3 regions of the Pseudoalteromonas sp. LC2018020214 genome follow, and region 2 is predicted to be linked to each of the others. Evidence: predicted binding sites of a transcription regulator. Region 2 holds the regulator's gene; each other region holds the start of a gene.
The links. Region 2 encodes sigma-54, which starts transcription at its own class of promoters, with help from an activator protein. Its sites were predicted from a motif close to GTTGGCACGNNNNTNGNNT; they were not measured.
Positions count from the first base shown of each region.

Region 1: the regulator sigma-54 is predicted to act here: its motif matches at 6,234-6,252, upstream of JG479_RS13695 (BON domain-containing protein).
Region 3: the regulator sigma-54 is predicted to act here: its motif matches at 3,102-3,120, upstream of fliS (flagellar export chaperone FliS).

Region 1 is NZ_CP066804.1:3,070,927-3,081,473, forward strand. It holds gene fldB (flavodoxin FldB) at 1-147, shown strand, start outside; gene JG479_RS13670 (YHS domain-containing (seleno)protein) at 485-952, opposite strand; gene JG479_RS13675 (DUF2147 domain-containing protein) at 1,090-1,536, opposite strand; gene JG479_RS13680 (alpha-amylase) at 1,886-3,895, opposite strand; gene JG479_RS13685 (tRNA1(Val) (adenine(37)-N6)-methyltransferase) at 4,052-4,750, opposite strand; gene srmB (ATP-dependent RNA helicase SrmB) at 4,826-6,052, shown strand; gene JG479_RS13695 (BON domain-containing protein) at 6,326-6,646, shown strand; gene JG479_RS13700 (mechanosensitive ion channel family protein) at 7,223-8,179, opposite strand; gene yaaA (peroxide stress protein YaaA) at 8,300-9,079, opposite strand; gene tal (transaldolase) at 9,305-10,255, shown strand; gene JG479_RS13715 (DUF3545 family protein) at 10,468-10,547, shown strand, end outside.
Region 2 is NZ_CP066804.1:672,974-683,520, forward strand. It holds gene JG479_RS02870 (YgiQ family radical SAM protein) at 110-2,287, shown strand; gene JG479_RS02875 (protein disulfide oxidoreductase) at 2,456-2,863, opposite strand; gene mgtE (magnesium transporter) at 3,066-4,424, opposite strand; gene JG479_RS02885 (HPr family phosphocarrier protein) at 4,556-4,828, opposite strand; gene rapZ (RNase adapter RapZ) at 4,871-5,716, opposite strand; gene ptsN (PTS IIA-like nitrogen regulatory protein PtsN) at 5,735-6,187, opposite strand; gene hpf (ribosome hibernation promoting factor) at 6,192-6,479, opposite strand; gene JG479_RS02905 (RNA polymerase factor sigma-54) at 6,506-8,017, opposite strand; gene lptB (LPS export ABC transporter ATP-binding protein) at 8,087-8,812, opposite strand; gene lptA (lipopolysaccharide transport periplasmic protein LptA) at 8,809-9,354, opposite strand; gene lptC (LPS export ABC transporter periplasmic protein LptC) at 9,344-9,898, opposite strand; gene kdsC (3-deoxy-manno-octulosonate-8-phosphatase KdsC) at 9,895-10,446, opposite strand; gene JG479_RS02930 (KpsF/GutQ family sugar-phosphate isomerase) at 10,447-10,547, opposite strand, start outside.
Region 3 is NZ_CP066804.1:1,046,277-1,056,823, forward strand. It holds gene JG479_RS20265 (flagellin) at 1-81, shown strand, start outside; gene JG479_RS04490 (flagellar protein FlaG) at 237-662, shown strand; gene fliD (flagellar filament capping protein FliD) at 723-2,156, shown strand; gene JG479_RS04500 (hypothetical protein) at 2,303-2,614, opposite strand; gene fliS (flagellar export chaperone FliS) at 2,623-3,024, opposite strand; gene JG479_RS04510 (sigma-54 dependent transcriptional regulator) at 3,427-4,863, shown strand; gene JG479_RS04515 (DNA-3-methyladenine glycosylase I) at 5,171-5,764, opposite strand; gene JG479_RS04520 (sensor histidine kinase) at 5,897-7,009, shown strand; gene JG479_RS04525 (sigma-54-dependent transcriptional regulator) at 7,006-8,472, shown strand; gene fliE (flagellar hook-basal body complex protein FliE) at 8,629-8,961, shown strand; gene fliF (flagellar basal-body MS-ring/collar protein FliF) at 8,982-10,547, shown strand, end outside.

The DNA.
Region 1 (10,547 bases), 1.3 Mb from region 2:
GAGTTTGAAGCTTCAAAAGCATTAACGCCTGATGGTAAACAGTTTGTTGGTCTTGCGCTCGACGAAGACAGCCAATACGAGCTAAGCGATGATCGTATTGCAACATGGGTTGAACAGGTAATGACTGAATATAGCGAAACGCTTTAATTAATAAGCTAATAAGTAAAAAGCCCGCAACTAGTTTAGTTGCGGGCTTTTTAACTAGGGTCTGTTGATCTTTTAAGGTTAAATTTGCAGCAGTCTGTTTGGTATTTAGGCAAGGCAGAGCCTATGCAGTGTGGTTATTCCCCATAAATGGGCGATAACGTAGCATTAATGCCAAACAGGCGCTGCCCAAAGGGTTCTTCCTAGGGGCTACTTACTCTTTGTTGCTCGGTTTTTACTTAGCCCACTAGGTTACAAATCTCGCGCCGCGATTAAATAGCCCCTAGTTTGAACAAATTTTAATCCGCAAAGTTCAACAGACCCTAATAATATGAGTAATTTATTGAAACGTCATAACATTGGTCGTTTGTGGGTAATATCCATCAGCCATCACAATGTACGGCAATAAATTACTTAACCATTTTTGTTGTACGCTTTGGCTGTAATTTAAGTAAAGCTTACCTTCGTGAATATAAAATGCTTCTGGGTCAATCCCTACGGCATTCCCCTCATCAGCCATTGCATAAGCGCACCAGCCACCGTATTGCGGTGCATAACGCTTTGGGTTTTCTGCAAATGCCGTTTTGTTTTCTTCACTCGAAAAATGCCAGTCGGCATCTAAATAACTAAACGTATATTTGTCGCTGCCTTTAACGGCTTTATTTTGGGTAAAATAAGCAACACTGTCATACCCTTTAATAGCCGTGTTATTAAACCAGCCAGTGTTTACCGCATCATCCTTTGCGTTTGCCGCACCGCTTATTAACAGTGTGCTAAGCATTATTAAAGCAACTATGTACTTAATCATATTTTACCCTTTTATTTACTCAAAATTTTATGCCAATTAAATATGGCAGGCTTAGTGAGTAAGAAAGGCAAAGCGCAAAAATGATTTCAGTTAATGCTTAATTATTTAACGTTTAGTAATTAAGTAAGTAGTAAAACTTACTCTACTCTTAGCCAATATTGGTTTCGGTAAAAAAAGCCAATGTAACCGCGCACTTCGAGCTTTTTACCTTCATCTTGTGGGGTTAATTGTAAGGTGTAGGTTTTACCATTTGTTGGGTCGAGTATTTCACCGTCTCCCCAGGTGCCATCATCTTGTGCTTTTACATCAGTGATTATAGTCATTCCTAAAATAGGCTGATCTTTTAGCTCATCATCACACTTACTGCATATATCATTTTGTTTTGTAGGGTCTAGAATAGTTTCAACTTTACCGCTTAAAGTACCGTTGGTTTGGGTAATACGTACATACGACTTAGCTTGGTTTGTATCCTCGTCAATCGTTTTCCAAAGCCCAACTGGGGTCATGGCTGCCAGTGCACTTTGGCTTGCCAAAACAACCGCAGAGAATGTACTTAGTAGTATTATTTTATTTAATTTTTTCATTGTGTTGTCTTAATTCAATGTAACTAATGAGTGAATCATAACAGGTGATTTATAAACACACTATTAAAGCGCTGTACTTAAAATAATAAACCTGAACTCTGGATAATAAATCTATCTCGAGCAGCTATTTTCAGCGCTAACTGCGTTGACTTTACTTGCAATAGGCCAGCTATTGACGCGTAAATTCGCCTTGTTTTCACTGAAAATCTCTGGCTAGAGAAAATAAATTTAAATATCACCATGATTCAATATGTTAGTAAATCTCTTAACCAGAGTTCAGGTTAAAAAGCAAAAAACCTAAACTAATAATCATTAGTTTAGGTTTTCATATGAGCTTTTTTGTTTACTTTTAAAAACTACGAATTACTACACTTGAGTTATTAAACTCAAATTTATTAACTTTTCCGCATTGCGCCATATGATTAGTACTTGTATAAGGTGTATTGTTTTGAGCAATAGCAGTCTCCCATCCTTGGCCATTTTTAATGAATGCTTTTAGTTCAAACCATCCATTAACCGATTTACTGCAATCCATATCCACATCAAGCATCCAATAGTGTTCGCCCCATATATTTAATGGTGTTACACCAAAACCATCTGTGTTTAGCGTTTTTTCAGCGCCCCAACCTGCAGGCCAAACATTCGTTGTCCAGTCGGTAGCAGAACCTTCTGCTTCGCTACTTTGTCCATTTTCTATGCCATACCAATCAAGGTAGTTATCATTTGCTTTCCAAGGGCTTGTTGTCACGTTTTTTAAATTATTATGACGAATGGGCATTGCACACTCAAAATTACTTGTTTGGCAATTTCGACCCAGATTTGCGTTTGCATAAGCGTGGTCAATTCCACCGCGCAAAAACATATCTTGTCCACTTTGTGTTTGTGCATTAATAAAAATAACCGTTCGCTGCCAGTCACTTTCAGTGCTTGGGGCAGAACTTGTATTTAACTTGGCATTTTTATGAATTGCCATCGCATCCCAAGCGCCAATATTAAGATTAATAGTACCATCGGAATTAACCGTTATAGCCTCACCACTACAACTTTTAGCATCAGCTGACAACTCGCCTTTTAACACATTACAGTATTGCCCTGGCGCCATATCGGTTTGCACAGTTGCTCTAAGTGTTGAGTCTTCTTTGTTAATAGCCATATGACCCGAACTACCTCGGCCAAATGAAATTTGATTATTTGTGTTATCCCACCAGTTTGTTACTGCCCAATTGTCGGCGGTGTTATTTCTAAAATCGACCCCGCCTGCAATATATGACCAACGATGCTCACACTTCCAATTACTAGCAAAACACTCTAAGTTACCATTATTATGTACAGGTACATTTGGCCCACCAGCATCTGTATCACCATGAAAATCATAACTCGACATTACTTTTGGATAACCGTACGGATAAGCCAACATAAATACATTGGCTAAGTCATATAAGCGGCCATCCTCAAAGGTAATTACATTACCAGCGCCGCCGTGCCCGCGCTGATTGTCGTGATTATCTACAAAAACCACCGCAGAAGAGCTTGGCATAAAGCCCCACCCTTCGCCAAAATTACTCAGCCATGCAAGCGAGCCGTTTCTAAAGGTGTTACCAAGCTCAGTGCTATATTTAAATTCAGTTACTAAACCTGTGCTTAAATATTCAGAGGCACCAACAGCCTCCCCACCTTGATCAATCACTTCTTGAAAAACCACTGGCGAGCCATTTACTTTAGCCATTAAACTTTGGATATCGCTTGCTGCAACATGTTTAGAAGCATCAAACCGAAAGCCTTTTACGCCAATAGCTTGCAAGTCGTTAATATATGTTGCAATGGTATTTTGCACATAGTTTGAAGCGGTATCTAAATCGGCAAGTCCAACGAGTTCACAATTTTGTACTCGGTAGCGATCGTTGCCATAGTCAGAGCTATTAATGGTACAACTTTCATGAAAATCTTGTGGGCTATAAATAGGAAAGCTTTTATTACCAAAGCTATTTCCCGCTGTGCCAGTGCCACTTCCTGCTGCCATATGATTAATAAGCGTATCAACGTAAATATCAACCCCAGCTGCACTACAGCGATTTACCATATCGATAAACTGCGCACGGTTTCCGCCACGACTTTGCAGTTCATAACTTACTGGCTGATAACGTGTCCACCATTGGCTTCCTGTAATGTGCTCATTAGGCGGCGAGACCTGTACTGCAGCGTAGCCTTTTGGTCCTAGGTATTGCTCACATTCTTGCGCTACATCTTGCCAATTCCATTCAAACAAATGCACAAATGTGGTGGGCGTAGCTGTGGCAATACTCGGTAAGAGCAACCCTAGGCTTAAACCTGCGATGGTGATTATTTTATTGAGTTTCATAGTGTGTGATCCAACTGTTGAGCGAGCAAAACAACTACTCGAAATTATTTACAAGTGGTTAACACTAGATTGAGAATTGATTAAATAAAAACTGAATACGTATGCATAATAGGTAAATTATCCTTTATTACTAGATAACCTACATAACTTGGCAATTTACATTTTCAAATAAAATGCTTTGCACAGGGCTATATAATCAGCGGTGTAGGTATTATCTAAGTTTCTAATACACAGAATTGATGTTTCTATATCGCTTTTTACGTAGCTAAATGCCATTAAACTGCGGCTAATATCTTTATTAGGCGTAGCTTTTACTTGGCAATGAGCATTTAAATAAAGCCCATTTTGAGTAGCAAGCTCTATAAATAATGCGCCTTCAACGCTTGGGAGTATTAAGCTAAAGCGAGAACCACTATGGCTTAAACGTTTAAAGGCATTAATTAACTCTTCAAAACTTAAGCCGTCGGTATGGCGCGCGGTATTACGCGCAGCATTATCGCCTTTTAAACTGTGATTAAAATACGGTGGATTAGAGATAACAACATCAAATTTAACTTCACTACTAAAGCTTTGAATAGTTTGGTGCTTAATACATATTGTTGGCCACGGACTATTAGCTACATTTTGTAATGCTTGGGTATAGGCGCTTTCGTCAATTTCTACCGCAGTTATATCAAGCTCATTACTGCGCTGCTTACACATTAATGCTAGTAAGCCGGTGCCTGTGCCTATATCAAGTAATGACTTTGCACCGCTTAAATTAGCCCATGCGCCAAGCAAAATGCCATCGGTAGAAACTTTCATTGCACAGTGGTCGTGTTCAACTTTAAATTGTTTAAATACAAAACCAGACATTTTTTCACCTTTTCATTCACCAAGCGCAGCATAGCGCGTATAATCAGGGTAATTGTCCCTTATTTTAGACACTCTATGCAATTTTCTGAATTTGATCTTGATAACAAGCTACTCGATGCCATTAATAAAATGGGCTACGAGACGCCAACCAGCATTCAACAACAAGCTATTCCTGAAGCACTACAGGGGCGCGATATTTTAGCATCTGCGCCTACTGGTACAGGTAAAACAGCGGCATTTTTAATTCCGGCTATTCAGTACTTACTGGATTTCCCACGTCGTGATCCTGGTTTTGCGCGCGTCCTCGTTATGACCCCGACTCGTGAGTTGGCTTATCAAATTCATGAACAATGTGAACTGCTAGCTAAACGCACACACCTAAAAATTGGTGTAGTAACAGGCGGTATTAACTACGGCACGCATAAAGAAATTTTTGAAAAAAATAACGATATTTTAATCGCCACACCAGGTCGATTAATGGAATACCTAGAAACCGAAAACTTTCATGCTGAACACGTAGAAATGCTTATTATCGATGAAGCAGATCGCATGTTAGATATGGGTTTCAAAAAAGAAATGAGCCGTATTTGTGACGAAGCTAAAAATCGTCGCCAATGTTTTTTATTCTCAGCAACACTCGAAGGTGACAGCGTAGAAAGGTTTGCTGAAAAAACATTAAACGACCCAGCTCTATTAGAAGCTGAATCGTCACGTAAAGAAAAAGCTAAAATTCACCAGTGGGTACATTTAGCCGATGACTATCATCATAAACTAGAGCTTTTAGTAAATACCTTAAATGGTCCAGACGTGACTAAAGCAATTGTGTTTGTTAAAACCCGTGAGCGTTTAGAAACACTGATTGGCGAGCTAACCAATAACGGCGTTAAAGCAGCTTGGTTACGCGGCGAAATGCCACAAGACAAACGTATGAAAGCCATGGAAAACTTTCACAGTGGCAAAACACGTATCTTAATTGCGACCGATGTAGCTGCACGTGGTATTGACGTATCTGACATTAGCCACGTTATTAACTTTGATATGCCGCGCACTGCCGACGTATACGTACACCGTATTGGTCGTACTGGCCGTGCTGGTAAAAAAGGGATTGCAATATCATTAGTTGAAGCACACGACATTGGTATTTTGTATAAAGTAGAGCGCTACGTTGAACAAAAACTAAAACGCCGTGTAATTAAAGGTGTTGAGCCACAGCATAAAGAAGCTAAGCCACCGGCTAAAAAGCGTAAAGATCCAGTAAAAATGAAAGCCAAGAAAAAGGCTAAGGTTAAAAAGAAAAAGTAACCTAACATATTTTTATTCTAAGCCGACTTTTGTCGGCTTTTTTAATGCAAGCCTTACAGGCTCTGGTGTTTGTACCTGTTACATATGTAACCCAAGCATGTAACTCATACTCATTTAAATGTAATTTTTGCCCACCTTAATTCCCACTTAATAAAATTACCTTATATTTCATAGCGTTAATATTGGCACCGAAATTGTAACTACAAAGATAACCTAGCCGATGGAATTTCCATTTTGTGGCTGCACTATTCACCGTAATGTAAGGATTAAGTTATGAACCGCTTCAAGTTAACTATCGCTTTAGTATCATTTTGTTGTTTATTTTTATTAGCTTGCGCTACAAAGGTAAGTGCAGCAACCAACATGGCCGTAGTAAGCAGTGTAGCCACTCAACCTAACCTACAACAAACTATCACCAACACCCTACGAACTAACCCTAACCTAGCGTTAAGTGATATTCGTGTGCAGGTAAAAAATGGTGAAGTAGATTTATACGGTGAAGCACAAACTGGTTTTCAGCGCGCACTGGCTCAAAAATTTCTAGAAAATATAGATGGGGTTAAAATCATTCGCAACAAAATTAGCGTTATTTAATACGCACCACAAAACCTATTTGTATAACTAATTCATAAGCGCGGCTTGTTACTCCAACACAAGCTGCGCTTTTTTATATTCTGTTTTAAGGCAAATTTTGCAGCTGTGAAGAAGATAAAATAAAGCCTAAGCAATACGATTATTCCTCCCTCTAAAACGATAGCTCACACTTATCCTTAAGAAGATAGATTTAGAATTGACGCTAGCGTGTTTGTCTTTGCTCTTTTAACCCTTAAGTTAACCCAATTGATACTGAAAAAGCTTACACAGATTCTTTAGCCGACCTAACGGGCTTAAAAAGGATGATTTATTTAGTTATTGAAATAGATGAGAGCGTTATTTCAGAGTGTGCAGCAAGGCAGTAAAAAAATCGTTGGGTAAACACTAATCTTACTTGTTAATACTCCCATGGCCAAACGCAACTAATCAGAATTGATATTCAATAAACACAAACTAGATATTTAAACTTTTAGCTAATAATCCGTTTATAAAAAAAAGCGCAATTTTACTCTGTAAAAATGCGCTGTTGGTAAGTAACTATTTCCCAATGCTTTTGCCTAATGAGTTTTAACTAAATTACTCACTTTGGCTAGAGTCAGCACCGTCGCTACTGTCTTTATTGGATGACTGCTGGCTTATTTTATCGCTTATCATGGCATCGAGTTTTTCACCGCCTTTAATGCCAAAATCTAAAGTACGAATTGGGAAAGGAATACTAATATCAGCTTCATCTAGTGCTTGCTTAACGGCAACAACACCTTTGTGGCGTACCGTCATAAAGTCAGGCTCGCCTGGGTATTTAATCCAAAACCACACCAGTAAGTTAATGCTGCTGTCGCCAAAACCTTCAGCGTATACAGCGGTTTCGTCTTTACGTATTACAAAGTCAAATTCGTTAATTTTATCGACTATAACGTCTTTTGCTTTTTCTATGTCGTCGCCATACGAAATACCTACGGGTACTTCTATACGTCTTATACCTAGCGTGGTGTAATTTTTTAGCACATTTCTAAATAAGACTTTGTTTGGTACAAGTATTAGTTGCCCGTAAAAACTCTCTATTAGCGTGTTACGTAGGTTTATAGAATGCACCGAACCAAACACATCATCGGTTTCTATTACATCACCTGTTTTAAATGGCTTACGTACACCCATTGCTATACCTGCAATTAGGTTTTCGGTCATGTCTTGAAACGCAAAACCAATGGCTAAACCCACAATACCCGCACCAGCAAGTAGCGAAGTAACGGTGCCTTTTAAGCCAACAAAATCGAGCGCAATAAATAAACCTATGCACAACACAATAACTTTAAATATTGACGCCATTAAATCGGCAATTTGTGTTGAGTCGAGAGAGCGGCGCAACACGTTTTTCATCAGCTTGCCAGCAAAGCGTGCCAATATTGAAAATACTATGGCAATTACAATTGCCACTATAAAATTAGGGATATGGCTGATAACAACATCAAACCACCCTCCGAGCTTTTCCTCTATTAGCTTTTCGGCTTCGCCAACTGACGGAATACTGATCATTTTGTTTGCACCTATTTAATTAATAATCTCATTAATATTAGATATAGTTGCAAATATAACGCCAGTATCAAAAAAGCCATGCAATGCATGGCTTTTCAATTGTTTATTTAAGCTTATGACCTAATTTTGTTCGTCGCGCATAAATACCGGCTCAAGCTCTTTAACTGTTGCCTCAGGGCTAAAGTAATAACCTGCTACCGTAAACTCTTTAAGTTGGCTTAATTGCGTTAGTTTATTTTCGATAATGTAGCGCGCCATCATGCCGCGTGCTTTTTTAGCGTAAAAGCTAATTACCTTGTATTGACCGTTTTTACAGTCTTTAAAGTGTGGGGTAATAATTTGTGCATTTAATGCTTTTTTATCTACCGCTTTAAAGTATTCGTTTGAAGCAAGGTTAACTAAGTATTGCGCGTCTTGTGCTTTTAATACTTCGTTTAGTTTGTTCGCTATTACGCTGCCCCAAAACTCGTATAAGTTTTTGCCACGCGAGTTTTCAAGCTTGGTGCCCATTTCAAGGCGATAGGCTTGCATTAAATCAAGTGGTTTTAATAAGCCGTATAAACCTGAGAGAATACGCAAATGGTTTTGTGCGTAATCAAGCTCGCTAGCTTTAAGCGTACTTGCATCTAAACCGCCGTATACATCGCCATTAAAGGCAAGCACTGCTTGTTTAGCATTACTTTGTGTAAACGGCTGTGCCCACTCACTAAAGCGTGCTGCGTTAAGCCCAGATAGCTTATCGCTAATTTTCATTAAACTGCCAATTTGCGCTGGTGTTAGTTCACGGCATACTTTCATGAGCTCTTCGCTGTGCTCTAGTAATTCAGGCTGAGTGAACTTGTCTGTTGCGGGTGGCGTTTCGTAATCAAGATTTTTTGCAGGTGAAATAACAGTGATCATAGTTAGCTATTGACTTGTAATTTATTTAGTGTCAATTTCAACATTAAATGAAACGAAAAGCACGTTTTGTTTAAATAAATCCTCTCTTAATAACCCATGCATTGCCGTTTTTCTATTGATAAGGACATAAGACCTATCAAGCATTGTCACACTGTTGCAGTATGGATTGTATATATTAAGAGTGATTAGATTTTTCTTTTAACTTGCTTGGAATGAGGAAAGCAAATGACTTCAGCTCTACAAAGGCTAAAACAACATTCATCTATCGTAGCCGACACTGGTGATATTGAAGCTATTAAAAAGCATCAACCAGAAGATGCAACTACAAACCCGTCGCTTTTATTAAAAGCGAGCGAGATTGAAGCATATAAGCCTTACCTAGATAAAGCTTGGAGCTATGCAAAAGAAACCGAGCAAGAGCCAGCTAAACAACTTGAACTAGCATGTGATTACTTTGCCGTGTTACTTGGTAAAGAAATTAGTGAGATTGTACCTGGTTATATTTCTACTGAAGTAGATGCACGCCTTTCGTTTAATACGCAAGCTACTATTGATAAAGCACATACCCTACTTAGCCTTTACGAAAAAGAAGGTGTAAGCAAAGACAAAATTTTAATCAAAGTAGCGTCTACGTGGGAAGGTATTAAAGCCGCTGAGCAACTAGAAAAAGAAGGGACTAAATGTAACCTTACTTTATTATTTAGCGATGCCCAAGCCCGCGCATGTGCCGATGCAAACGTATTTCTAATTTCGCCATTTGTTGGTCGTATTTTAGATTGGCATGTTGCTAACGGTATGGAAAAACCAACCGATCCGCTACAAGATCCAGGTGTTCAGTCTGTACGCAGCATTTTTGAATTTTACAAACGCCATGACTACAAAACAGTTGTGATGGGTGCAAGTTTCCGTAATACAGGCGAAATTATTGCTCTTACTGGTTGTGACAAGCTAACTATTAGCCCTAATCTTTTAGAAGATTTAGGTAACCTTGAAGGCGCACAGGAATACTTGCTAGAAACAGATATTCCTAAAGAGCCAAAACCAGAGCCACTTACAGAAGCGCAGTTCCGTTGGTTACATAACCAAGATGCTATGGCTACTGAAAAACTGGCTGAAGGTATTCGCTCTTTTGCTGATGCACAAGAACAACTAGAAGCGCGTTTTAAAGCAATGTAATTTGCTATAATCGTGTTTTAAAAACGTCGCAATAGCGGCGTTTTTTTATGCCTAAAATAGGCTACTTCTCTATTTAACCTTCATATAATCTTCGTATAAACCTTCATCAATTAATCACACTTATGTAACATAACTGTCACTTTTTTATTCTATTTTAACTAGGCCTGTGGTATAGGTATTCTTGAGGTCAATAAAATCAATAGGAGAAGTTCATGGATAGCCTAAACGATATATTAGAGATATTAGAAGGACCAGATACAACAAGGAAAACCTCTCAGAAAAATAAAAAAAG
Region 2 (10,547 bases):
GCTAATGAACGATTTAGAATTTAAAGCGCGATATGCTTTGACTACTTTGTATATATAAAGAATTTAGTAGGGTATAATTCGCGCCTTTTGTTATTCTACGGCCACAATTATGAGCACACTCAAAGCTAAGCGCGCCTTATTTTCATACCCTAAATACTGGGCTGAATGTTATGGCACCGCGCCATTTTTACCAACTACACGTGAAGAAATGGATGCACTTGGCTGGGATAGTTGCGACATAATAATAATTAGTGGCGATGCGTATGTTGACCATCCTAGTTTTGGTATGGCGGTAATCGGCCGTGTACTTGAAGCGCAAGGCTTTAGAGTGGGTATTATTGCCCAACCTGCATGGGACTCTAAAGATGCATTTATGGAGCTCGGCAGACCGAATTTATTTTTTGGTGTAACAGCCGGCAACATGGATTCGATGATCAACCGCTATACAGCGGAAAAACGCATGCGCCACGATGATGCTTACACGCCTAATAACGTTGGCGGTAAGCGCCCAGATCGCGCCGTGATGATTTACTCGCAAAAATGCCGTGAAGCATACAAAGGTATCCCAATTGTTATTGGCGGTATTGAAGCCAGCCTTCGCCGTATTGCTCATTACGACTATTGGCAGGAAAAAGTACGTCGTAGTATTTTGTTTGATGCAAAAGCCGATATTTTAATTTACGGTAACGCAGAGCGCCCGCTAGTTGAAGTTGCACACCGTATTGCGGCGGGTGAAACGATGGATACGATTCAGGATATTCGCGGCACCGCTGTTATTCGAAAAGAGCCTCTACCTGGTTGGCGTGGCAGTGATTCTACCGCTATTGATAAAATTGGTAAAATAGACCCTATTCCAAACCCATATGGCGCGGATGATGTTGGCTGTAGTAAATCTGAATTTAAACAAGCGGGTATTGATTTAAAAGCAGAAGCGGCAAAACCAATCATGGTTCAGCCTGCACGTCCTAAGCCGTGGGAAAAAACCTATGTTAAGTTACCTGCTTATGAGCAAGTAAGTGTTAACAAACCTTTATACGCCCATGCCTCGCGAATTTTACATCAAGAAACAAACCCTGGTTGTGCAAGGGCGCTTTACCAACGACATGGCGATCGCTCTATTTGGGTAAACCCGCCAGCATATCCATTAGAAACACATGAAATGGATGCTGTATTTGGTTTGCCGTATCAGCGTATTCCTCACCCAAGTTATGGTGATGCTAAAATCCCTGCTTACGATATGATTAAAACGTCTGTTAATATTATGCGTGGCTGTTTTGGTGGTTGTTCGTTTTGCTCAATTACAGAGCATGAAGGGCGCATTATTCAAAGTCGTTCACAAGAATCTATTATTGAAGAAATTGAACAAATTAGAGATAAAGTTCCCGGCTTTACTGGTGTTATTTCTGATTTAGGTGGCCCAACGGCGAATATGTATAAGCTGCGCTGTACGAGCAAAAAGGCCGAGAGTACCTGTAGACGCTTATCATGTGTGTATCCAGATATTTGTAAACACATGGATACAGATCATACGCCAACAATAGATTTGTATAAAAAAGCACGTGAAGTTAAGGGTATTAAAAAGGTATTGATTGCTTCAGGTGTACGTTACGATTTAGCTGTACGCGACCCGCGTTACGTTAAAGAATTAGTAACGCACCATGTAGGCGGTTACTTAAAAATAGCGCCAGAGCATACAGAGGATGGTCCATTATCAAAAATGATGAAACCAGGTATGGGAGCGTACGATCAATTTAAAGAACTATTTGATAAGTACTCTAAAGAAGCCGGTAAAAAGCAGTATTTAATTCCTTACTTTATATCTGCTCACCCAGGTACAAAAGATGAAGACATGGTAAACATGGCTTTATGGCTTAAATCAAACGACTTTAAGCTTGATCAGGTACAAAATTTTTACCCATCACCTATGGCTAATGCGACGACTATTTACCATACAGAGATGAACTCTTTACGTAATATAAAAAACAACTCAGAAGTTGTTCCAGTACCTAAAGGCGCACGCCAACGTAGATTACATAAAGCTATTTTACGCTACCACGATGCAGCTGGTTGGCCAATGATACGTGAAGCTCTACGTAAAATGGGTAAAGCTAATTTAATTGGTAAAGGGCCTAACTGTTTAGTGCCAGAAGAAGGGCGCGATGAAAAATCAGGTAAAGGTGGTAAAAAAGGTGGGCGTCCGGCACTAACGCGACATACCGGTTTTAGCCAATTTAAAAAGGCAAACACTAAGCCAAAAGTAGGCGGTAATCGTCAAAGCACACGTTAGTAACTTTATTTGCTAATAGATAAGGCTAATTGCGGTACGCGTTTTTTAGCTTTTTTATATGTAAATTAAGTCAGCTTTGCTCTTTATTATCTATATTATTGTAGGTGATAAAGGGTGAGGTTTTAGAGCCCCTCTCTTTAGATATCCTGTGCTAAGTTTAGCTTTTTTTTAAAGCATTGATGATAACCACAAACGCAATTTAAGTGACCATAACGGCTGAATGCCGGTGAGTCCTTGCGTCATTTTATTATCTTTTAAGATTATATAAGATGGCGTGACTTGTCCCTGCCAATCGGAAAATATCTCCCCGTGTTGATCGTTAACAGTACTGAAGCTGTAGCCTTGCTCATTTAAATAATCATGCAGCTCTTGATCAGAGCCTGATTTTATCGCGATGCTCACAACAGGGTATTTATTCTCGTTTGCGAGTTCGTTTATGGCAGGGGAGGTAATAGTACAAATAGGACACCAAGTTCCCCAAAAATACACAAGCGTGGGTTTATCTTGGCTCATTGCTGCTAAATCAATGTTTTGCGCTTTATAATCGATTAATTGTAATTGAGGATTTGCTGGCATGACAGGTTGCCGCCACCAATTGACGGCGGTATAAATGACGAAAAATATAGAGCCATATACCAATACACTTTTTAATATGGATACGCTTTTTTGTTTTAGCGTTTTTTTAGGTATGTCATTTTTATGTTTGGTATCCGTTGCCATAGCTACTGATTTACCCTAAGTATTTTTGCTGTAGTTCTTTACATTTAAAGCGTTTAATTTATATCAGCAGCCATGTAGCAGTACCTAAAAAGGCGAATATGCCAACAATATCAGTCACCGTGGTTAGCACCACACTCCCTGCAAGAGCAGGGTCTATATTCATTCTCTTAAGAATTATTGGAATACTTGCACCAGCAACACCTGCCACCACTAAGTTCATAAACATAGCGAAGGCGAGTACGCCACCAAGCATAAAGTCCCACTGCCATAGCGCAATAACACCCGCAATTAATAGTGACCACAAAATACCGTTTAGCGCGCCAATGGCCAGTTCTTTCATCATCAAGAAACGTTGGTTTGTTTGGTTTATATGACCTACTGCAATACCGCGGATAACAAGCGTTAATGATTGGCTACCAGCAACACCACCCATAGAAGGGACAATACCGTTAAGCACAGCCAAAATAGGGAGCACATCTAAAGTGCCTTCAAAAAAGCTAGCTACAAAAGCAGCTGCAAGTGCGGTTAGTAAATTAACTCCTAGCCAAACTGAGCGTTTTTTAGAGCTTTTTAGTACAGGCGCGAATGTATCCTCTTCATCATCAAGACCGGCTAGGCTTAATAAGCTATGCTCGGCATCTTCTCGGATTACATCAACGATGTCATCGATAGTAACACGACCGAGGAGTTGGTCGTTATCGTCCACTACAGGGGCCGATATCCAATTATGACGCTCAAATAATTGCGCTACTTCACTTTCATCCATAGAGATTGGGATAGACTCACAATCTTCATCCATTAAATCGCGGACAATTTTTTCTGGCGGATTAGTTAATAATGTACTCAGCGATAAAGCGCCTATAAAGCAGTTATGTTTATCAACAACATATAAATCATCTGTACCCTCTGGTAGCTCACCACGCAGTCTAATATAACGAAGTACAACATCGAGTGTTACATCAGGGCGAATGGTCACCGTATCGGTGTTCATTAGTGCACCAGCTGAACGCTCTTGATATGACAGTGCTTGCGTGGCACGTTCACGGTCTTGAATGTCCATCGCGCTAACAACGTCTTTATAGACGGTATCTGGCAGGCTACGTAATACTTCACCTAAGTCATCGTGGCCCATATCTTCAGTTGCGGCGGCAATGTGCTTAGGTTCCATTTGGGCAATAATGCCTAAACGAACATCTTCAGATAATTCTTCAAGAACATCACCCTGCACATCAGGATCGACCAATTGCCAAAGCAGTCGGCGAATTTTATGCGGTGATGATTCTAATAATAATGCGGTATCACAAGGAGCCGTTTTTGCGAGCATGCGCCTAACTTGAACAAACTGACCACTATTGAGTGACTTCGTCACCTGTTTTAGTTGCTGTAGTGGGTAATCTTGTTCAAAAGCTTCTGGCATTGGCGTCCTTTATAAATTGTTATATTACTTTATGGGGGGAGGTGAGTTAACTGGCGTTACTAACCTATTTATTTTATATGTCTGTTTTAATTGAAGCATTAGTAATGCGAATATTGTTTTTATAAAACAGGTTATTCTTGTTCATTAAAGCGTTGTGCTATTAATTCTCCAACAGCGTGTAAAGCTTGCTCAGAATCAGGGCCTTTACAAACAACTTTAACTTCTTTTCCTTGGCTACTTTCAAGTAACATTAATGCAAGTACGCTATCGCCTGCGGCTTCTTTGTCATCTTGGAATAATGTGATTGTCGCATCAAATTGTACTGCTAATTGCGCAAGCACAGTAGCTGCTCTGGCGTGTAAGCCTAATTTGTTTTTTATTAAAAAGGTATCTTCACAATGCATAACTTACTCTACCTAAGCTGAACAGGTGATTATTCAGCTATATTATTTTTCTTGCTCGCGATGGCGAATTTTTACATTGGGATGTGTCATTGCAAAACTTTCACCGATAGTTTGCGCTAAATACACAGAGCGATGTTGCCCGCCTGTACACCCAATAGCAATGGTTAAATAACTGCGGTTATTTCTTTCTAAATGCGGTAACCACGTTTGTACAAATGTTTGAATTTGCCATGTGAATTTTTGCACTATGCTGTGATTAGCTAAATAGTCTTTAACCGGTTGATCTAACCCATTTAAAGGCTTCAACTCTGGTTCCCAGTGTGGATTTGGTAAAAAGCGTGCATCAAATACGTAGTCTGCTTCTTTTGGTATACCGTGTTTAAAACCAAATGATTCAAATGTGACAATCAGTTGCTTATCTTTTTTACCTAAAATCTTTTCACGAATAGATTCAGCGAGTTGATGAACACTTAAATCAGTCGTATCTATCATAAAGTCGGCGCGAGTGGTTAATACATCAAGTAATTCTTTTTCTTTTTTGATGGCTAAATCAAGCGGCAACGAGTCTATTGATAGTGGGTGTAATCTGCGTGTTTCTGAAAAGCGTTTGATCAATGTCTGATCGTCGCTATCTAAATAAAACAACGTAGGGTTTGCAAAGCCAGGCAAGTATTCAAGAATATCGTTAAATTCATCTTGTTCTTTAGGGATGTTGCGCACATCAATGCTAACAGCAATTTTATCGTAGCTATCAGACACACTGCGAACTAATGAAGGTAGTAGGTTTACTGGAATATTATCAACGCAATAATAACCTAAATCTTCTACAACGCGCAAAGCAACCGACTTTCCAGAACCAGAACGACCGCTTATGATAATTAACTCCATTTAACACCCTTTATAAAACTATGATTGATCGACAATAACTTGGTAAAGCTCAGTATCAGATTTTGCACTGCGTAACTGTTTACAAAAATCTTTGTTGTTTAGTTTATCAGCAATGGTTGCTAGAGTCTTTAAGTGCTGCTGGTTATCGCCATCTGGTACGATGAGTGCGACAAAAATATCAACAGGGCGATTATCGATTGCATCAAAGTTTATTGGAGTTTCGCTAACGAGCACTAAAGCCAAAGGCTCTTCTGCACCGCTCATTCTTCCATGAGGAATAGCAATGCCACGCCCTATACCTGTACTACCTAATTTCTCTCTGCTCATTAAAGCATTAAGAATATCTTGTTGCGGTAAATACGGAAGTTTGTCGTGAGCAAGTTCGCTAATGAACTCTAAAATTCTTTTTTTGCTATTAAAAAGGACCGCAGCTTTGCTGCAGTCCTGGCATATAAGTGAACTTAATTTCATCATATTAGTGTCGAGCAAGCTTCTCTTTGTGTTTGATTACTTGGCGATCGAGCTTGTCGATCAACGAGTCAATAGCGGCATACATATCTTGATGTTCTGTAGAGGCAAATAGCTCAGCACCGCTTACGTGTATTGTGGCTTCTGCTTTTTGATTTAATTTTTCTACATCGAGAATGACATGAACATTATTTATATGATCAGAGTGTCTTTCAAGCTTCGCAAATTTAGTATTAATATAGTCTCTTAGTGAATCGGTTAATTCTACGTGACGACCAGTTAAGTTTAGTTGCATAAGCATTACCCTCTTAGTTTAGCGTCTTAAATCAGACTTTTACGCTGATTTGACGGTGGAATAGCAAGAGATTCGCGGTATTTTGCGATTGTACGTCTTGCTACTTTAATTCCTTGCTCAGCCAATATATCCGCTATTTTGCTATCACTCAATGGTTTTGCTGAGTTTTCTGCTGCGATTAATTTTCGGATAAGCGCACGTATTGCTGTAGATGAACATTCACCACCGTTTTCAGTACTTACATGGCTTGAGAAAAAGTATTTAAGCTCAAATATACCACGGGGTGTATGCATGTACTTTTGAGTAGTTACGCGTGAAATTGTCGATTCGTGCATTTCTACCATTTCAGCGACATCATTTAAAACCATTGGTTTCATGGCTTCAGGGCCATGTTCAAAAAAGCCTTGTTGTTGCTTAACAATACAATTAGTAACTTTCAATAGCGTGTCGTTTCTACTTTCTAAGCTTTTAATAAACCATTTAGCTTCTTGTAAATGTGAGCGAATAAACTGGCTGTCACCACTTGATTTTACAGTGCGAGACATTGCCGCGTATTGGCTATTAACACGAATTTTAGGCATGCTATCTGGGTTTAATTCGACAACCCAGCGGCCTTTAATTTTTTTAACTGACACATCAGGAATAACATACTCAGATTCTTCCCTTACAATAGTATCTGCAGGTTTTGGGTTGAGAGTATGTATTAGTGTCATTACTTCTTTAAGCTCTTCTTCTTTGAGCTTAGTTTTTTTCATTAATGTACGATAGTCGCGAGCTGCTAATAGATCAATATGCTCGGTTAAAATCATTTTCGTTTCATTAATGTAAGGTGTTTCTTTATCAAATTGATTAAGCTGAATACACAAACACTCTTGTAAACTACGTGCAGCAATACCAACAGGATCAAACAGTTGGATGCGTTTTAATACCGCTTCAATTTCATCAAGTTCAACTTCGTTATCATCTTCGTTATCATCTTCGTTTTCTTGATTAAAGCTTTCTAAAATCTCTTCGCAGCTTAGTGTTAAAATACCTGAATCATCGACGGCCTCTACAATCGCAATAGCGATGGCTTCATCGGTAGGGCTAAATGGCGTTAGTTGTAATTGCCACATTAAATACTCATGGAGCGTTTCAGTAGAGGCGCCTTGGTATATTGATTCGTCTTCAGGCATTGGACCTGATGAGGCTGCTGGGGCGGCACTCATGTACTCATCCCAACTAACATCCATAGCCATGTCGTCACTTAGCGTGTCTTTTGCAAGTGCTTCACCAGTATCTTGTTCGTATTCGCTCGGAGCATCATCAGCAGATGCGCTAACAGTTATGTCATCGGTATCAGCTTTTTGCTCGTTTTTACCAGCAGCGTCTTCAGAATAGTCTGCCTCTTCAACCTCTAATAGTGGATTACTGTCGAGAGCTTCTTGTATTTCTTGCTGGAGATCCAATGTACTGAGTTGCAACAAACGAATAGCTTGTTGCAACTGTGGAGTCATTGTAAGTTGCTGGCCCATGCGCAGCTGTAGTGATTGCCTCATGTATCTCTAACAATCCTTTTATGTTGTTATAATTAATACTAGCAGATGCTTAAAGACATGGCGTAAATGTTACAGCCTAAATTGCTCGCCTAAGTAAACATCGCGTACTGTTTTATCATTTAATACGTGTTCTGGAGTACCTGATGCAATCAGCTCCCCATGAGAAACAATGTAGGCTTTTTCACAAACATCAAGGGTCTCTCTTACGTTATGGTCGGTAATTAAGACACCAATCCCACGATTTTTAAGATGTTCTATTATTTTCTTTATATCTAATACCGAAATAGGGTCAACACCGGCAAACGGTTCATCCAGTAGTATAAATTTAGGATCTGCTGCCAGCGCTCGTGCTATTTCTACACGACGACGTTCTCCACCCGATAATGCCATACCTTGGCTATCACGAATGTGTTGTATGCTAAATTCATCTAATAAGTTATTGAGCGTGTCTTCTCTGGCTTGTTTATTTAGTTCTTTGCGCGTTTCTAAAATGGCCATTAAGTTTTGATAAACAGTCAGCTTTCTAAAAATCGATGACTCTTGTGGTAAGTAGCCTATGCCTAATCTAGCACGACTATGCATAGGTAAAAGAGTAATATCGTTATCATCAATAGATATTTTACCTTTGTCGCTAGGAACAAGCCCTACAATCATATAAAAAGTCGTTGTTTTACCAGCACCGTTAGGGCCAAGTAAGCCAACTATACTGCCAGCTTGTACTTCAAGGCCGACGTTTTTTACAACTTCACGACCTTTATAGCTTTTTGCCAATAGTTCTGCTTTTAATGTGCTCATGGTTGACCTTTATCGCCTTTTTTACTTTTTTTAGTTTCGATCGGTACTAAAATTGTGTGAACGCGGTCAGTTGAGTTTTCATCTTTTTCGGCACTGATTAGCTGCTGCTCTATATCGTAGGTAATGCTTTTAGCATTTATTTTTTGTCCCGCTTGCGATACTTGTGCATTACCAACAAGCGTTAAAAAACGCTTAGATACATCATAACGCACTTCGTCAGCACTGGCGCTCATAGTCGTGCCATCTGATTGCTTTTCTTCAAAGTGCGCAGGGCTACCTGTGGCAATTAATAATTGTTTATTATCACCAAGTTCATCACGTTTGTGTACTTCTAGGCGATCGGCTGTAATGCGGCGATTACCGTGAATAATCTCAACGTTTTTCTCAAAAATACCCACATTAGCTTTTAATTGACCTTCTTGCTTGTCGGCACTTATTGAAATTTGATTGGCAGCAGGTTGCGTGTTTTGTTCTGCAGCACTACTATTAAACGCTAGTATAAGTGTAGGAATTATAAGTGATTTTAATATTTTATTGGTCATAATATATGGTTCGCGTATGGTTAATTAGTTTTATCACTTCGGTTTTCAAGTCGGCTTCTAGGCCTTTACCGGTGATTTTTAAATTCGGTCCAGTGATAATGACGGGTTGCTCCGAACGCATTGTTAATAGCTTTATATCTACCTGAATATTATCAGCATTGATTTTGTCTATCATGGCGTTATCGGTTAAATTTTTGGCAACCACATTACCTTCTAAAATTAATTGTTTATCTTCGTATAATGTTGCTTCGTCTGCATTTATTTGCCACGTTTGTTGTTCGTTATATAAAGTAAAAATGGGTTTTTCGAAAAACGTGAAACCTAATTGCTGGTATAGCTCCATTTTAGCCGCAGTGACTTTGTGGCTAATTTTACCTTGCTCATCATAGGCTGTCTGTTTGAGCTCAATAGCTATGTAATCAGGCTTAGCAACAACTTCAGGCTCAGCCTGAGGCACAATATTTGTTTGTGTAAAATAAGGGTACCAAAGCCAAACCATACAGCTAATGAATAAAACGCTTAATATTATGCGCGCTGCATTCATGAACTAGTGCCTTGTGTAGTCAATGTTTTACCATTTTCAAGCATGAGCAAATCGGTGAGTTCTCTCACAGCACCAAAACCGCCAGGCATTTGCGTTACATAATGTGACAAACGCTTAATAAGTGGGTGGGCATCATTTACTGCAACGGCAAAGCCTACTAACTCCATAACAGGCATGTCAGGACCGTCATCACCAATATAAGCAATTTGTTCATCGCTAAGGTTGAGTTTATCTTTTAATTCTTGATAGGCAATGAGCTTATTTTCTTGGCCTTGATAAATATGCTGTACGGTTAAGCTGCTCATACGTTGTTGTACTATCTGTGAATGACGACCAGTAATAACAGCTACTTCAAAGCCACTGTTTATAAGTGCTTTAATGCCAAAACCATCTTTTGTATTAAATGCTTTTAGCTCTTCACCTTGATTGCCAAGGTAAATACGGCCATCAGAAAATACACCATCAATATCGCATATAAGTAGTTTTACTTTTTTAGCGCGTGCTTTTGCATCATCGCTCAGCGGTTGATAGAGTTCTTCAAATTGCATTTATAACACTCCTGCTTTTAATAGGTCTTGCATATTTAATGCGCCAATAGGTTGGTTTTTCTCATTGACGACGATTAGGCCATTTATACGTTTACGTTCCA
Region 3 (10,547 bases), 370 kb from region 2:
CAAATCTTGCAACAAGCGGGTACATCAATATTATCGCAAGCGAATCAGTTACCACAAACAGCACTTAGCTTATTAGGTTAATAAGTTAAAAGTAATAGCTTAATGGTTAGCTAACTAATACATAAAGTCAGTATTAGTATTTTAAAAAAGGAGGTGGCTTTAGCTACCTCCTTTTGTGGTTTAAGAATATAAACTAAGCTATTGTTGGTTTAATTAAGTGAAAATAGGAATCTGTTATGAATACAATTTCTTCAAACGCAGAGGTTACAACATTACCGACTCCCGTTGCTGGTGATGATAAGCAAGTAGGGCAAGCAGCTCACACTTTAACTGAGCGAGCGATTGATGATGTAAAGCAGACGGAAGTGCTCAATCAACAAAAGTTACAGCAAAATCAATACAAAAATAATAACCAAGATGAAAAAGCTCAGCCGTTAGAGCGCGAACAACTAGAACAAATGGCGCAACAATTGCAGGATTTTATGGGCGAAATGAACCGAAGTTTACAATTTAAGGTTGATGAAGATTCAGGTCGCGATGTTATTAAAGTACTCGATAAAGACAGCGGTGAGGTTATTAAACAATATCCTTCTGAGGAAGTATTAAGTTTGGTGTCTAAACTCTCTGAGTCGGCAGGTATTTTAATTGATCAAACAGTTTAGTCGGTAGTTTGCATTACTAATATTGAGTTAGTTTATTTTTGAGTATTTAAGAGGTGAAGTATGTCTATTACATTTAATGGCTTAGGTTCTGGGTTAGCGGTGTCAGATATTGTTGATGCACTAGTTAATGCTGAACAAGCACCTGCTGAAGCTCGCTTAAATACTACAGAAAGTAAGTTAACAACGGATATTTCTGCTGTTGGGGCACTTAAGTCAGCACTTGAAAAAGTACAAACCTCAATGGAAGCATTGGGCGATAGTGATAACTACCAAAAGCGAACTGCATCTGGCAATGATGATTTTATATCTATTAGCTCAGATAAAGACGCTCAGCCAGGCAGTTACAATGTAAAAGTAGACGCATTAGCACAAGCGCATAAGTTGTCTTCCACTGCATTTGCAGCAGACGAGGCAATTGGAGCTGGCGTGATTACAATCGGTTCTGGTGCAAATAGTTTTTCTACGGTTTTATCGGCTACAAATACACTAGAAGACTTACGAGACCAAATTAATAACGGCCCTTTTACTGGCAGTGATAGCAATGACTCTGTTATTGCCACTATAGTAACCAGTGATACCGGTCAGCATTTAGTGCTCACTAGTAAAGAAACCGGCGAAGACAACGCAATAACAATTACCGTACAAGACGATGACGGCAGTAATACCGATACAGGTGGATTGTCTCGATTAGCTTATGATGTATCAGACGCAGACCCTGCTAATCATACAACTAACATAACGCAAGTTAACGCTGCTCAAAATGCACAAATAACAATTGATGGCACGTTAACTGTATCAAGCAATACAAACAAATTTAGTAGTGTTATTGACGGTGTAGATGTGACTGTTAAAAAGTTACATAGTACCGATGACGATTTAAGCGATATATCAGTTACTGAGAATAACAATAATATTAAAACAGGCTTAAATAGTTTTATTGAAAGCTATAATGAATTATTGGAGCTTAGTAATAACTTGGGTGCCTCAAGTGAAGCTGGCGCTGGAGTTATGGCTGGGGATTCATTACTTCGTGGTGTTATGTCAAAACTACGTAGTGAAATCACCGAATCAGTTGATTTAGGCGATGGTAATTCATTATCGCTTTCGCAATTAGGTGTTGAAACAGATCGCTACGGTGTTTTAACGCTAAATACAGAAACACTCGATGAGCAAATAGATGCAGATGTAAATTTAGTGCAGCAGTTTTTTGTAGGTGATGACGATGATGGTTTTGCGCAGTCTTTTGATGAGCTAATGAGCTTTTATACAGATTCTGACGGCATTATCCAAAACCGAATTGATAGTAAAACAAATCAACTCGATGACATAGATGATCAGCGCGTGAGCCTTGCTAGTAAAATGGAGTCGCTATCGTCTCGATTATACGCTCAATATAATGCGATGGATTTATTAGTAGCGAGCCTTAATAACACCAGTAGTTATGTTCAAGCTCAATTAGAGAACATGCCAGGCGTAGTTAGGCAATCAAATTAATAGCTGAGTTAAATGTATTACAGAGTCAATAAAAAACCGCTAAGTTTAAACTTAGCGGTTTTTTATTGTGTATTGCTCTTTAGTTCAAATAGTAAGATATAGCCATGTATTTAGTTAGCATAAAGGTAGTTTATTAAACCCATTTACTAGATGGCTTTATAAGCTTTTATCGCTTTTCCTGACTTTTTATGTTTAATAATAGCTTTTGACGATTCATTTTTAGCACTATTCGCTTTTACTAAAATAGTATTTATACGAAGCTGAATTAATTCTAATTGCTCTGTACTTGGACCTTCGCTACGTTCGCACCATTGCTTTATTTCAGTATTTAAAGCGTCTAAAAGAGGCTGAGCTTCGTCTGCGTTATCATCATTTACTAACACTTCAATTTTACTAAGCAACGTTTGTATGAGCTCAGAGCTGTTTGTTAGTTGCTCTGAAGATGTTGGCGAGTCCATAATTTAAATTAAACCGCAGGACTTCGTTGATCTAGCGGAATGTTATCCCAGCCTTCTTTAATTTCTTTAACAATACTTGATACTTCCACAATTGCTTCAATATCGTTGTTTATGTTCGCTTGCGTTAAACGGCGTTGGCAGTAATCGTAAAGTGCCAATAAATTGTTAGAAATACTAGGGTCTTGCTCTACTTCTAAATTAAGTGCGTCTTGCAGTGCGCCAAATAATAAAACACAGGCTGAAATATTTTCACCTTTTTTTTGTATTTCTTTGCGCTCAATAAACCCTTTTGTTGCTGCTAAGCGACCGATTATATTACTGAATATAAGGTTTATTTGTTCATAAGGAGCCATTTCGGCAATACTACTAGCACGAACTTGACCGTATTTTTTTACTGAGACATGAGCCATGGGAAGATCCTAAAATTTAAAACAATAAAATTATGTGAAAGCTAATATAAAAATGTAATAAAACTTTTATGAGAACAAAGCAATATTAATGCCAAGCATTTTCACTTATTTATGTATCGGCATTTGTAACTTCAACTTAAATTTATAATTGAGTTTATTTACTAACAATAGCATTTTTATTGCCGAGTAAATTAATTTTTAGAGCTAAGTTATAGCTAGGTAATAACTAAGTTAAAACTATAACCCATACTTAATGATTAACTATTAAGTATGATTGACTTAACTAGCCCGTCTGTTTTTTGGCGTTTATGTCAAAAAACTGCCGCTATCACTTGCATCCATGCTGAACTGGCTTACAATTTAACTAATTATACAAATTAGTGAAAGTACGGCTCGCTAAATATGATCTTGATTTTAGATAATAATAACAACCGCGCAATAGGATTAAATGCTTCACTTGGCTTTATTGGTGAAGCTGCTCAACTATTAAGCGAAGACTGCTTTGAACAAGAATGCAAAAAATATCAGCAGCAAGAATGCATGATTATTTTAGGAGCGTTGCAATCACTTGACCACGAAAGCTTAATTAAACGCTATCCAACATTACCGTTTTTATTAATTGGCGAAACGCTAAAACCATTATTAAGTATAGCTAATGTAGTGGGGCTTATTTGCGAGCCATTTAATCACGAAGTGACAACGCAGTTACTTCACGATTGCCAGCAGTATCAGCGTATGCTGCCTAATGAGCATAAGCATACTAAACCGCATAAAATCTTTGATGGACTTGTTGGTGAAACAGAGGCCGTAAAAGATGTTCGCTTTTTAATTGAACAAGTGGCAAAAACCGACGCTAATGTTTTAATTTTAGGTGAATCAGGCACTGGTAAAGAAGTGGTTGCCCGTAATGTACACCTGCTTTCAAAGCGTATTAATGGACCGTTTGTACCAGTTAACTGTGGTGCTATACCGGCTGAGCTGCTCGAAAGTGAACTATTTGGCCACGAAAAAGGCGCGTTTACTGGTGCTATATCGGCGCGTAAAGGGCGGTTTGAACTAGCTCAAGGTGGGACGCTATTTTTAGATGAAATAGGCGATATGCCACTGCAAATGCAAGTTAAGTTGCTGCGAGTATTGCAAGAACGAAGTTATGAACGAGTTGGTGGTACAAAGGCTATTCAGGCTGATGTACGCGTTATTGCAGCCACGCATCGTAATCTTGAAACAATGATTGAAGAGGGCAGTTTTAGGGAAGATTTATATTACCGCTTAAATGTATTTCCTATCGAAAACCCATCACTGAGTGAACGTGCTGATGATATTCCGCTGCTTTTAAAGGAGTTAATGCGCCGTGTTAACGACCAGACTGGTTCTACCGCTAAGTTTACCGAGCGCGCAGTTGAGAGCTTAAAAGAACATGCTTGGCCTGGTAATATTCGTGAACTTGCTAATTTGGTGGAGCGTATGGTTATTATGTTCCCTGACAAAGTGGTCGATATTCCTGATTTACCTAACAAATATCGTTACATTGAAGTTGAAGCCTACGAGCCAGAATACCCTGAAGAGTTAATGGAAAAAGACGCCTTTAACGACATATTTAGCACAGGCTTTAGTGATTACGAAACTGAGCCAGACGCTGAGTTTAGCCAAACGGGTAGTGGGCTATTACCTGATGATGGTATTGAACTTAAAGATTATTTAGCAGAGCTTGAAATTAGCTTAATTACCCAAGCGTTAGAGCGCTATGATTACGTTGTAGCTCGCGCTGCAGAGATATTAGGGGTTCGCAGAACAACACTCGTTGAGAAAATGAAAAAGTATAATCTTTCACGAGATTAGAAGTACGAAAATGGTGAAATACTTTTCGTTATTTATTATTCATTTGTGATCAATCACTTTACGGGCTTTGCCCGTCACGCAAGCAAGCTTGGCGTCTACAAGATAATCGTAAACTTAAACCTTGGCGGTAGACGCTGAGCTTGCTCGCGTGAAAAGCGAAGCTTTTAATCATTTAAATAAAACGTTATTTCACAAAGAGAAAAACGAAGGTAAATGAGAAACCATAGTCAACTTACGCTTTACTTCTCTAAAGCGCAGCGTCTCTTAACCTCTTTGTGAACTAATCACTTTTATGGTTATAAATCACTTACTCACTAGAAGCCTTAATAATTTCTTCTTTTCTAAAACAATCATTACTATGATCGTTAACCATACCGCAGGCCTGCATATGAGCGTAAACCGTTGTAGGGCCTAAAAACTTAAAACCCCGTTTTTTTAAATCTTTAGCAAATGCAGTTGATGCCTCTGTAATTGCAGGATAATCCTCAGCGTTATTTAAATTACTTATAATCGGTTTATTATCGACAAACTGCCATTGGTAGTTACTAAAACTTCCAAATTCTTTTTGTATTTCTATAAAGCACTTTGCGTTGTTAACAGTTGCCGCAATTTTTAATCGGTTGCGCACAATACCCTCATCAAGCATTAATCTCTCAATGTCATCTTGTGTGAATTGTGCCACTTTATCTACATCAAAATTAGCAAATGCTTTTTTATAACCGCTGCGCTTTTTTAAAATTGTGTACCAGCTTAAGCCTGCTTGCGCTGATTCTAGAGTGATAAATTCAAACAGCTTTGTATCATCATAAAGGGGGACGCCCCATTCTTCATCATGGTAAATAACGTAGTCGGGTTTAGTGGTGTCGAGCCACGGGCAACGGCACTTTATTTGCTCACTCATTATTATTCCTTTTTGCGTGCGTCATTTTTATGTCGCTCAAATTATTGATGTAACTTAATGATAAGTATGTAAATAAATTTTGGTATAAATCGTGCATTTAGACATGTATCTACATCAATTCGAGATTTGATTATGGCCCTTGCTAGCGTGCTAAAACCACAGTTTTTTTCTGCAAATCAGTATAACCCATGTTTACTTCAAGAGGAGTACATTGGTGAATTAAGCGATCTGCGCAAGCAAGCAAGTTGGCTTTCGCACTTGGTTGATACCATGCCAGCAGGTGTGGTTGTACTTGATGGCAAAGGGTTGATTGCAAAAGCGAATCAAATAGCGATTGATATGCTTGGCGAGCCACTTGAAGGCGAACGCTGGTTTAATGTTATTCAGCGCTCTTTTAGGCCACATCAAGATGATGGCCATGAAGTGTCTTTAAAGGACGGGCGCCTAATAAAGCTTGATATTACTGCTTTAGCACCAGAGCCTGGGCAACTTATTTTAATGACGGATTTAACCGAAACTCGCCGCTTACAAAAACGTGTTGCACATATGCAGCGATTAAGCGCGCTGGGTAAAATGGTTGCATCATTAGCGCATCAAGTACGCACGCCGCTCTCAGCCGCTATGCTGTACGCTGCTAATTTAGGGTCTAAGCGCTTACCCGAAGCATCTCGCGATAATTTTCAAACAAAGTTAATGTCGCGTTTAAAAGATTTAGAAACTCAAGTAAACGACATGCTGTTATTTGCTAAAAGTGGCGATCAGCAAGTTGTTGAGCAAGTTTCAATGCAGCAGCTTTTAACAGAAGTTAAAGCGGGCGCTGATGCGATGGTCGCACTTAATGAAAGTGAATTGGATGTAAGCTTACCAGAACCCGATATACAAATAGTTGGTAATAAAACGGCATTGGCCAGTGCTATTCAAAATCTTGTGCACAATAGTATTCAAGTTATTGGCGGCGGCGCAAAAGTAAAAATTAGCGCACAAAGAGATTTAAAAGATTTAGATATGGTTCGTATTAGTGTGAGCGACAATGGCCCAGGTGTTGATTTAAGCCAAAGCGATAAAATTTTTGAACCATTTTTTACTACAAAAAGTCAGGGCACAGGTTTAGGGCTTGCTGTAGTGAGTTCGGTGGCTAGTGCGCACCAAGGCCGTGTTGATGTGACTAATAATACGCAGGGTGGTGCCTGCTTTAGCTTGTTACTGCCTATTAAGGCAACATCTAAATTAGAGGGGTCATTATGAGTAACACTATTTTAGTTGTCGAAGATGACGCAGGGCTTCGTGAAGCCTTAATAGATACCCTTGAAATGTCGGGTATTGAATGTGTTGCAGCGAGCAGTGCTGAGCAAGCAATGTTACTGCTTAAAAAGGATCAATTTTCGCTTGTTGTAAGCGACGTGCAAATGGGCGCAATGAGTGGACTGGATTTACTACGCAGTATTAAATTAAACCACCCTGATTTACCTGTATTGATGATGACGGCCTATGCCACAATTGACGATGCGGTAGAGGCCATGCGCCTAGGTGCAATTGACTACATGGCAAAACCATTTGCACCTGAAGTGCTGTTAAATATGGTGAGCCGTTATTTGCCTGAAAAAGAAAAAGAAACCGACGGCCCCATTATTGCTGATCCAACTAGTATTCAATTATTGGAGCTTGCAAGTAAAGTAGCACGCTCTGATGCAAGTGTAATGGTACTTGGTCCAAGTGGTTCAGGTAAGGAAGTACTTGCGCGTTATATTCATGATAAGTCGAGCCGATGTAATGAGCCATTTGTAGCGATTAACTGCGCGGCTATTCCTGAAAATATGCTCGAAGCCACGTTATTTGGTTACGAAAAAGGGGCTTTTACGGGGGCGATTCAAGCATGTCCGGGTAAGTTTGAGCAAGCACAAGGCGGTACTATTTTACTTGATGAAATTACTGAGATGGACTTAGGACTACAAGCTAAACTTTTACGCGTACTGCAAGAACGTGAAGTAGAGCGTTTAGGGGGGCGTAAAACAATTCAGCTTGATGTACGTATTTTGGCAACCAGTAATCGTGATTTAAAAGAAGCTGTGTCTGAAAATCAGTTTAGAGAAGATTTATATTACAGGCTTAATGTTTTTCCACTTATGTGGCGACCATTGTGCCAACGCCCTGGCGATATTATTGTATTGGCTAAGCATTTAATTGAGCGCCATATAAGTAAAAGCAAGGAGCCTATGGCGTATTTAGATAAAGCTGCCGAGCAAAAGTTACTGGCTCACGCGTGGCCTGGTAATGTGCGCGAACTTGATAACGTTATACAGCGTGCACTTATACTGCGAAGTGGCGATACAATAAACGAGCATGCTATTTTTATTGAAAACTTAGTATCTAATAACTTTGTTATGGAGCCTTCATTGGCACCGGCGCAAACTGTATCGCCAACAGAATTAGCTCACGCAGATAAAGGTGTTGATAAAAGCACGTTAAGCTCTGCATATTATGATGAAAAATCGCATGCAGAGTATGAGCCTAAACAAGGTTTGCTAGCGGCAGATACCGGTAGCTATAAAGATGAGCTTAAAGACAAAGAGCATCGCATTATTTTAGAAACCCTTGCACGTTGCCAAGGTAAGCGTAAAGACGTTGCCGAAACGTTGGGCATAAGCCCACGAACTTTACGTTATAAACTAGCGCAAATGCGCGATTTAGGTATTTCACTTCCTGCATAACCTCCTATAAACCCTAAGTTTGCGCTGTGAGCTTAGGGTTGTCAAAACTCTGACTCACACAAATTAAAGTTAACTCGTTGTATTTTAATGATTAATTATTTGGCATGCTTTGTGCTTTATTACTTATAAGAGTTCACTGCGTGTCAGAGATAAATTATGAAAATTCAAAACAGTGCTGTATTTCAAGAAATGCAATCAATGGCTTTAGAAGCCGGCCGTAATAATCAAACTAATAAACTGCCAACTCAGGTGCAGTCTACTTCTACAGCACAATTTGGCGACATGCTAAGTGATGCAATAAATTCAGTGCACGGATTACAACAAGATGCCGCGCAAAAAGTAACAGCAGTTGAGATGGGGGATCGAAGTGTATCCCTTGCTGAGGCGATGATTGCTTCTCAAAAATCGTCAGTTGCTTTTGAGGCTACAGTACAGGTTCGTAATAAACTTGTTGAAGCTTATAAAGAAATCATGAACATGCCTGTTTAATTAGGTAGTGGAGAATTATTGTGGCGCAATCTAACCAATCTACAGACCTAGCACTTGCTGGTGGCGGTATTGACCAAAGTGGTGGTGATGATCAACAAGAACAAAAGTCAGGCTACTTAAGTGCTTTAAATGGTGTTGATGTATTGCGCCAAGTAACATTGGTTATAGCATTGGCTATTTGTTTAGCTATCGCGATTTTTATTATTATTTGGGCTCGTCAGCCAGATATGCGCCCGTTAGGCAAAATGCAAACAGAAGAGCTTATTCAAACATTAGACTTTTTAGATGCTCAAAAAATTGAATACCAACTAGATGGCAATGTTGTATCGGTTGATGAAAGCGAATACCAAAACATTAAACTGCTAATGACCCGCGAAGGGTTAGAGCAAGGCCCTGCATCTGGCTCTGACATAATTATGCAAGATATGGGCTTTGGTGTAAGCCAACGCTTGGAGCGTGAACGTTTAAAACATGGTCGTGAACAGCAATTAGCACGCACCATTGAAGAGCTAAATAACATTACTCGCGCCAAAGTATTGTTAGCCATCCCTAAAGAAAACGTATTTGCCCGCAGAGAGAAAAAACCATCCGCTACTGTTGTATTAACACTTAAGCGTGGCCGCTCACTTGACCGTGAAGAAGTAGACTCTGTTGTTGATATGATTGCTTCAGCAGTACAAGGCTTAGAGCCTGCACGTGTTACGGTTACTGACCAAAATGGTCGATTATTAAACTCAGGTTCGCAAAGCTCATTAGCAGCACGCTCTCGTAAAGAATACGATTTAGAACGTAAGCGCGAACAAGAGTATCTTGAAAAAATAGACAGTATTTTAATACCGGTTGTTGGGCTTGCAAACTATACAGCTCAAGTTGATTTGAGCATGGACTTTAGCTCAGTTGAGGAAACTCAAAAGCGTTATAACCCAGACCTACCAGCGGTTAGAAGCGAAACCACATTTGAAGAAAACAACATTGGTGGTTTAGCTGTTGGTATTCCTGGTGCGCTTACAAATCAACCACCGCTAAACTCAAACATTCCTGAGGTTGCGGGGCAGGGCGGCGCAGGCACAGCTACGTCACCAACACGTAGCCACAAAGAAGCAACACGTAATTATGAACTCGATACAACAATTTCTCACAAGCGCCAGCAAAGTGGTGTAATACGCAGAATAAGTGTGTCAGTTGCTGTTGATTACGTCCCTAAAGTGGGAGAAAACGGCGAAACAACAATGGCCCCGCGCTCGGTAGAGGCATTGTCAAATATTCGTCGCTTACTACAAGGTGGTGTAGGTTTTGATATGCAACGTGGTGATGCACTTGAAGTAGTAACAGTGCCGTTTGTACGTGAAGCAACAAATTTAGCAATAGAAGTGCCACTGTGGGAACAAGACTGGTTTATGAAAATAGCCCGCCTTGTACTAGGCGCCTTAGTTATCATTGTATTGATAATGGCAGTAGTAAAACCAATGCTTAAGCGCTTAATTTACCCAGACGATACACTAGAAGAATACGACGAAGATGCATTAAGTTCAGGCGTAGATATTGGCGACAATACACTTGATATGCTAAATAAAGACTTTGATTCT